Regions from separate parts of the Pantoea phyllosphaerae genome, predicted to be linked through region 1. Evidence: predicted binding sites of a transcription regulator. Region 1 holds the regulator's gene; each other region holds the start of a gene.
What was found. Region 1 encodes LexA, which represses DNA repair genes until DNA is damaged. Its sites were predicted from a motif close to TNCTGTATGTACATACAGNA; they were not measured.

Region 1 (2,268 bases):
GAAGCCGTCGAGCGCATAGGCGGTAAAGGTGATGAACATCAGCAGCACGGCGTTAGCGGCGACAATCTCCGGCCCCAGCCGCGCGCCAATAAGCGTCAGTGAAGCAAAGCAGAGCTGCAGCAGCAGCGAGCGCAGCATAATGTCGCGATTGAGGCGCAGCAGGCGGCTGATATCCCCGCGCCAGCTCGCTTTTAACATCGCAATCGAGATGCCGCGCAGCTTCAGCACGCGCCACACCATCGCCAGTCCGACCGCCAGCGTGACATACTCGGCCAGCGCCGTGGCGCTCGCTGCCCCTGCCACGCCCCACTTCATCCCGAGTACCAGCCAGAGATCGAGCAGAATATTGACCGCGTTGCCTACCACCAGCAGCACGACCGGCGCACGGGCGTACTGCACGCCCAGCAGCCAGCCGAGGATCACCATGTTCGCCAGCGTCGCCGGTGCGCTAAGCCAGCGGATATTGATAAAGATGGCTGCCTGCGCCTGCACCTGTGGATCGCCGCCCGCCAGCCGACCTGTCAGCACGCTAAGCGGCTCGCGCAGCAGGATAAACAGCAGGCCCGCAAGCAGCGCCATCAGCAGCGGCTGCGTCAGGGCGCGCGCCAGCGCTTGCGTATCGCGTGCGCCGAAAGCCTGCGCGGTGATGCCGGTGGTGCTCATGCGCAGAAAGAGTAAAAGCATGAAGACGAAGCTGGTCGCGGTCGCGCCAATCGCTACGCCGCCAAGATAAACCGGGCTGTCGAGATGGCCGATAACGGCGGTATCCACCAGGCCAAGCAGCGGTACGGTGATATTGGAGAGGATCATCGGCAGCGCCAGCCGCCAGAGTTGTCGGTCGTCAGCAGAGAAGAGACGCATCAGCCGGTCCATGCCTGAAAACGTAAAAAGAAGCGAGGCGGCCCCGGCGCGGCGTCAGCCGCAGGAGGCGCATGAAAAGATTATCGTACAGACGCCTGACGAAGGGATGCAGGCGTCTGAAGGCCAGCGGTCAGAGCCACTCGCCGTTGCGCACTACGCCTACCGCCAGACCTTCGACGGTCAGCGACTGCGTGCGAGTGTCGACGACAATCGGTTCGAAGTCGTTGTTTTCCGGCAGCAGATGAACCACAGTGCCCTGCTTTTTCCAGCGCTTTACCGTGACTTCATCATCAATGCGCGCCACCACAACCTGACCGTTACGCACATCCTGCGTTTTATGCACCGCCAGCAGATCGCCATCCATAATGCCAATATCTTTCATCGACATACCGGCGACGCGCAGCAGGAAGTCAGCAGAAGGCTTAAACAGGTCGGGGTCAACTTTGTAATGGGTTTCAATGTGTTCCTGCGCCAGCAGCGGCTCACCGGCGGCGACGCGGCCGATTAACGGCAGGCCATTGGACTCTTCCTCTTCCATCAGCAGGCGGATGCCGCGTGATGCGCCGGAAACGATTTCAATAACGCCTTTACGCGCCAGCGCTTTGAGGTGTTCTTCAGCGGCGTTAGGGGAACGGAACCCCAGCTGCGAGGCGATCTCCGCACGCGTTGGCGGCATGCCCGTCTGGTTGATATGGTCGCGAATCAGGTCATAAACCTGTTGCTGCCTGGTGGTTAATGCTTTCATCCCGCCCCCTGGTTGTTTATACAGTCGCTGTGAGTATATACAGGTATTGGTGAAATGAAAACCAAAACCCAGGGAAATAACAGCCGTTTGGGCAATAATGGAAAGGCTATCGCAAATGGGTCCAGAGCAGCGCGATCCAGACAAACAGTGCCAGTATGATAGCGATCAAGACGGCGGCAGAGCCCATATCTTTCGCCCGCCCCGCCAGCGGATGACGCTCCTGGCCGATACGGTCAACTACCGCTTCAATCGCGCTGTTAAGGATCTCAACGATGATCACCAGCACGACCGAGCCGATCATCAGAATGCGCGCGACGGTGTCGACATCCAGCCAGCAGGCGATCGCGATCGCGACAAGGGCGGCCGTGGCTTCCTGACGAAACGCAGCTTCATGCTGCCAGGCGGCGCGTAGCCCTTGCCACGAGTAGCCTGCCGCTTTCACTATCCTGAGTAAACCGGTGGTATGACTTGCCATTGCGAGGGAACCCTTTTAGTTGTTTGACGTCAATGTCTGGGCCAGGTGCGTTTGGCACCACCACAGATCTTCGCAGCACTTTCTGATATGCTTGCGGCGCTTTGCTAACAAGAGGCTTCATGTTGTCTATGTCAGGTTGGCGTAAACTTTATTATAAATTGTTGAATTTACCACTTTCTATTCTGGT
Region 2 (2,268 bases), on a different contig from region 1:
CTCGGCAGGCACAGCAGGCTGTTCGGCCGCTGGCGTATAGGGGGCGGACTGCTGAGGCGCGGAGAAAGCGTCAGGCGCCGTAGCCTGCCCGGCGGCTGACGGCTGTACGGCCGCGACAGGCGCGGCGGACGTTGCAGCAGGCGCGGAGGGTGTCGGCGCCGATGCCGAAGTATCAAACGCTGGCGTAGCCGCAGCCGCCGGAGCGGGCGTAACGGCCGATGCGGCATTCGCCGCCGGAGAAGCCGCAGTCGCCGCTGACGACGCGACAGCTGATACGCCTGCAGCCTGAGCGGCCGACGTCAGCGCAGCATCCGTTGCCGCAGCGGCTTTCGCCAGCAGCGGATCGCCAGCATCAGGCGCCGCGCGATCGGCCTGAGCACGCGGCGCGGCCAGCAGCACATCTTCGTCATCCTGCACGGCCGCCTTAACGCGCGGCGCGACGTCAGCGTCGTCCTCATCTTCCTGCCAGGGTTCGTCACGGCGCGAACGGTTGCTGGCGAACGTCAGCACGCCCATCACCACGCCGCCGATGCGCTCGGCGATGGTCAGCCACGACCAGCCCGTATAGAGCGTAATGCCTGCCGCCCAGACGCAGAGCAGCGCCAGCGTGCCGGTAGCTGGCGAGAACCAGGGCGCAATGGCGTTGCTCACCAGGCTGCCGATAACGCCACCGGAGGCGAAATACCAGATATCGTCGGCGTTGAGCGCAGCCAGCCCGCAGGTGGTCACCACCAGCGCCAGCACGCCGATCAGGCGCAGGCCGATAGCGAAATAGTCGATATAGTCCTGCCGATCGCGCTGACGAAACGCGATCCAGCACAGACCGACGATCACCGGCGGAATGGCATAGGCCATCACGCCGAAAATAAACAGCAGCGTATCCGCCAGCCAGGCGCCCATGCCGCCGCCGAGATTATGGATCGGCTCATGCCAGGCAGTTTGCGACCAGCTCGGATCGGAAGGATTGAAGCTGACGAGCGAGACCATCAGATAGACGGCGAAAAGCGAGACGAGAATCAGCAACGCTTCCAGCAGACGACGTCCACTGCTCAGCGGTTTTAACGAAACTTCTTTGTCTTCTGTGTATTCCTGGCTCAAGAGAACTCTCCAGGTGCCTGTAAATTATGAAGGCAACAGCGTCGGGCAAGCCCGACGCTGGTCCTGTATGAATTCACAGGAGTGTATCGAAATATCGCAGGTTTTGCACCTGCGCTGCGTTATCGGGTTTTGATCACCAGCCGATTGCTCTGTTTGACCTCTTCCATCACCACGTAAGTGCGGGTGTCGTTGACCCCCGGCAGGCGCAGCAGGGTTTCGCCAAGCAGCTTACGGTAGGCGGACATATCCGGCACGCGCGTCTTCAGCAGGTAGTCGAAGTCGCCGGAAACCAGGTGACACTCTTGAGTTTCCTCAAGTTTTTGCACAGCGGCGTTAAACTGTTCAAACACATCCGGTGCGCCACGATTCAGAGTAATCTCAACAAAAACCAGCAGTGACGCATCGAGATAGTGCGGGTTAAGTTGCGCGGTATAGCCAAGAATAAAACCCTGACGTTCCAGACGACGCACACGCTCAAGACATGGCGTAGGCGATAATCCTACGCGTTTGGAAAGCTCTACGTTGGAAATACGACCATCTTTCTGAAGCTCATTCAGAATATTTCTGTCGATTCTGTCGAGATCTTTTCCGGGGCGTTTCTTATTGTCTACCATTATTATTGTCTCTCTTAATTCCTTCCCTTTACCTGCCACGCCCTGGAAACGTTCACTGTTCAAGGCATTAGTGAAGCGAAAAAATCAGAGCCTGTGCGCGGTCGCGCATCCATCCGCATGACGCATGTTGTCTGTCCACATCATGCGTCATTACCCAGGTCAGGCTGTAATTTATCGGCGAAAAAAGGCAAAACCAGGCACGAAAACCTGTTTCGACTCTCTTCTTCTGCATCGCTTCTGCCATTGTTTTCGCAAAAGCGCAGGCGATTGTCAAAGTAAAAAGACCAAATTCAGGACAAGATGCCAGACAGACCGCTGGGTAACTGTTTTTAAATGAGAATTTTTGTACTCTTGCACCACTAAAAACCGATAAATGCCCCTTTTTAGCGCAGCTGGCGTGCAAAACCCGCCATTATCGTCTACGCCGTTTGCAGCTATCGGTAACAAAATTTTCCAGCCCTTTTTTTGCCACGGTAAATTCCCTACAATCCCAGGTCATGTAGTCAGCCGAATGAAACTGAGGATCATATGAGTACGGCCAAACACAGTAAATTGC
Region 3 (2,268 bases), on a different contig from region 1:
GCCCACGATATTGAACCAGCTAATAGAGGTTTTCAGCACCTCGCTCTGCGCGCCGTAAAGGGTTTGCAGCGCCAGGCCGAACAGCACGCCGATCACCAGACCGACCAGCACCTTTTTCGACAGGCTCCAGCTGTTACGGCCGAGGCGCGACAGCAGCAGCAGCAGCGCGACGAAGGCGGCAAGATTAAGAATCAGAGGTAGATCCATGTTGGCTCCCGAAAAAACACGCCCGGCGACAGCTATTGCGCCGGAACGCCAGATATTATGACGCACGAATTAAGTGGCGGTATGTTACCAGCTCACCTCGGTGTCGACTTATATCCAAATGGAATGCCTTATAACCAGACAGCGTTTTCTGCTGCTTTAATGCGCTTTCTGGGTGGAAATTAAGCGTGAGACGCCATTTTGTAGCGTATCAAAGAGCTGCGAGGTCCAGCCCTGCGCACCAAAAGAGGGCGCGCCTGCGGGAAACCACAGCGAACAGCCGACCAGTATCAGGCAGAGCGTGCGCTCCAGCTGGTTGCCTTTCTGGCTTCTCAGGATGGGCAGACGAAATCGCCAGCGGCATGGCCACAGCAGAGGCACGCCAGCGGGCGTCAGCATATCCGCAACGATATGGCTGAGATAGCCCAGGGTCATGCCCTGCAACACATCAGCAGGCAGTAGCCAGTCTGCCGGCACGTTAATCTGAAACAGCCACAGACTGGCCGCGACGGCCAGCAGGCTATGGGTAAAGCCCCGGTGACCAAAAGCACGCGCGATAGGATAGGAGAGCCACTTTAACCGTTGACCAAGCAAAGATTTAGGATGGTCAATATCGGGCAGCAAACAGGTAAGCAGCGTGGCAGGAACAAGATGCCACCAGTCAGCCTGCGCCAGCACGGGCGTCAGCTCGGCGCGCTTAGCGAAAATAGCGGTGGCAATAGCGAAAATTACGTGGCCTTCGCCCGTCATGATAAAACCTGGCTGCAAACTGTCGATGCATCCAGTATAGGGATTTATCCAGTAAATGAGAAGTTGTGACGCTGTAACGAAGCGTGAATTTTTTTTAGCGAAACGGCGGCATTGCGCCGCCGTTTCGTCGGGTTTACCAGCAGGCCGGGAACGCAAGCTTTTCAGCTGCGTCTTGTCACCTGCGAGACGCTAGCGCGCCAGCCAGCCGCCGTCGACCGCCAGCGTGTAGCCGTTGACATAGTCAGAGGCTGAAGAGGCAAGGAACACCACCGGGCCCATCATATCTTCCGGTACGCCCCAGCGCGCGGCGGGGATACGTCCGAGGATCTCGGCGCTGCGGCCTTCGTCATTGCGCAGCTGTTCGGTATTGTTGGTCGCCATATAGCCCGGCGCGATGGCGTTGACGTTAATGCCGTGTTTCGCCCACTCGTTCGCCATCAGCCGCGTCAGGCCCATCACCGCGCTTTTCGACGCCGTGTAGGAGGGGACGCGAATGCCGCCCTGGAAAGAGAGCATTGAGGCAATATTAATGATTTTGCCGCCCTGGCCCTGCGCGATAAACTGGCGCGCTACCTGCTGCGACAGGAAGAAGACGCTCTTACTGTTAATGTTCATGACGTCATCCCAGTCCTGTTCGCTGAAGTTCAGCGCGTCTTCACGGCGGATAATACCGGCGTTGTTGACCAGAATGTCGATTTTGCCAGCGGCGGCCACCGCTTTTTCTACCACGCCCGGCACCTGCTCGGTGCGGATAAGGTCCGCCTGCAGCGACCAGAAGCGACGGCCCAGCGCTTCGACGCGCTGCTGCGTTTCGGCGGGATCGTCACGGTTGACACCGACAATATCGCAGCCAGCCTGGGCCAGCCCCAGCGCCATGCCCTGGCCGAGCCCGGTGTTGCAGCCGGTGACCAGCGCGATTTTACCTTCCAGATTAAATGCGTTGAGTATCATGAGAGCGCCTCCTTTTTTAGCGCAGATCGCGGATGTTGACATGATCCATGTCGTCGAATACCTGATTCTCGCCGACCATGCCCCAGATAAAGGTGTAGCGTTCGGTGCCGACGCCGGCATGAATCGACCAGCTGGGCGAGATAACCGCCTGTTCGTTATGCACCAGCAGATGACGCGTCTCCTGCGGCTGGCCCATCATATGAAACACCGCGCTTTCCGGATTCATATCGAAATAGAAGTAGACCTCCATCCGGCGTTCGTGGGTGTGACATGGCATGGTATTCCACAGGTTGCCTTCGTCCAGGCGGGTCAGGCCCATGGTAAGCTGGCAGGTCGGCAGCACGTCCGGCACCAGATATTTAT

Region 2: a site for LexA is predicted at 1,160-1,179, ahead of ACR6A7_RS08855 (DNA translocase FtsK 4TM domain-containing protein). Genes of this name have one in related genera too.
Region 3: a site for LexA is predicted at 972-991, ahead of ACR6A7_RS13885 (metal-dependent hydrolase). Genes of this name have one in related genera too.

Annotation. Positions count from the first base shown of each region.
Region 1 is NZ_JBPFDE010000004.1:26,418-28,685, reverse strand. Features, by position in the region: gene dinF (MATE family efflux transporter DinF) at 1-861, opposite strand, end outside; gene lexA (transcriptional repressor LexA) at 992-1,606, opposite strand; gene ACR6A7_RS07150 (diacylglycerol kinase) at 1,713-2,081, opposite strand; gene plsB (glycerol-3-phosphate 1-O-acyltransferase PlsB) at 2,210-2,268, shown strand, end outside.
Region 2 is NZ_JBPFDE010000005.1:77,321-79,588, reverse strand. Features, by position in the region: gene ACR6A7_RS08855 (DNA translocase FtsK 4TM domain-containing protein) at 1-1,098, opposite strand, end outside; gene lrp (leucine-responsive transcriptional regulator Lrp) at 1,218-1,712, opposite strand; gene trxB (thioredoxin-disulfide reductase) at 2,241-2,268, shown strand, end outside.
Region 3 is NZ_JBPFDE010000009.1:167,798-170,065, forward strand. Features, by position in the region: gene ACR6A7_RS13880 (L-cystine transporter) at 1-207, opposite strand, end outside; gene ACR6A7_RS13885 (metal-dependent hydrolase) at 364-954, opposite strand; gene kduD (2-dehydro-3-deoxy-D-gluconate 5-dehydrogenase KduD) at 1,144-1,905, opposite strand; gene kduI (5-dehydro-4-deoxy-D-glucuronate isomerase) at 1,922-2,268, opposite strand, start outside.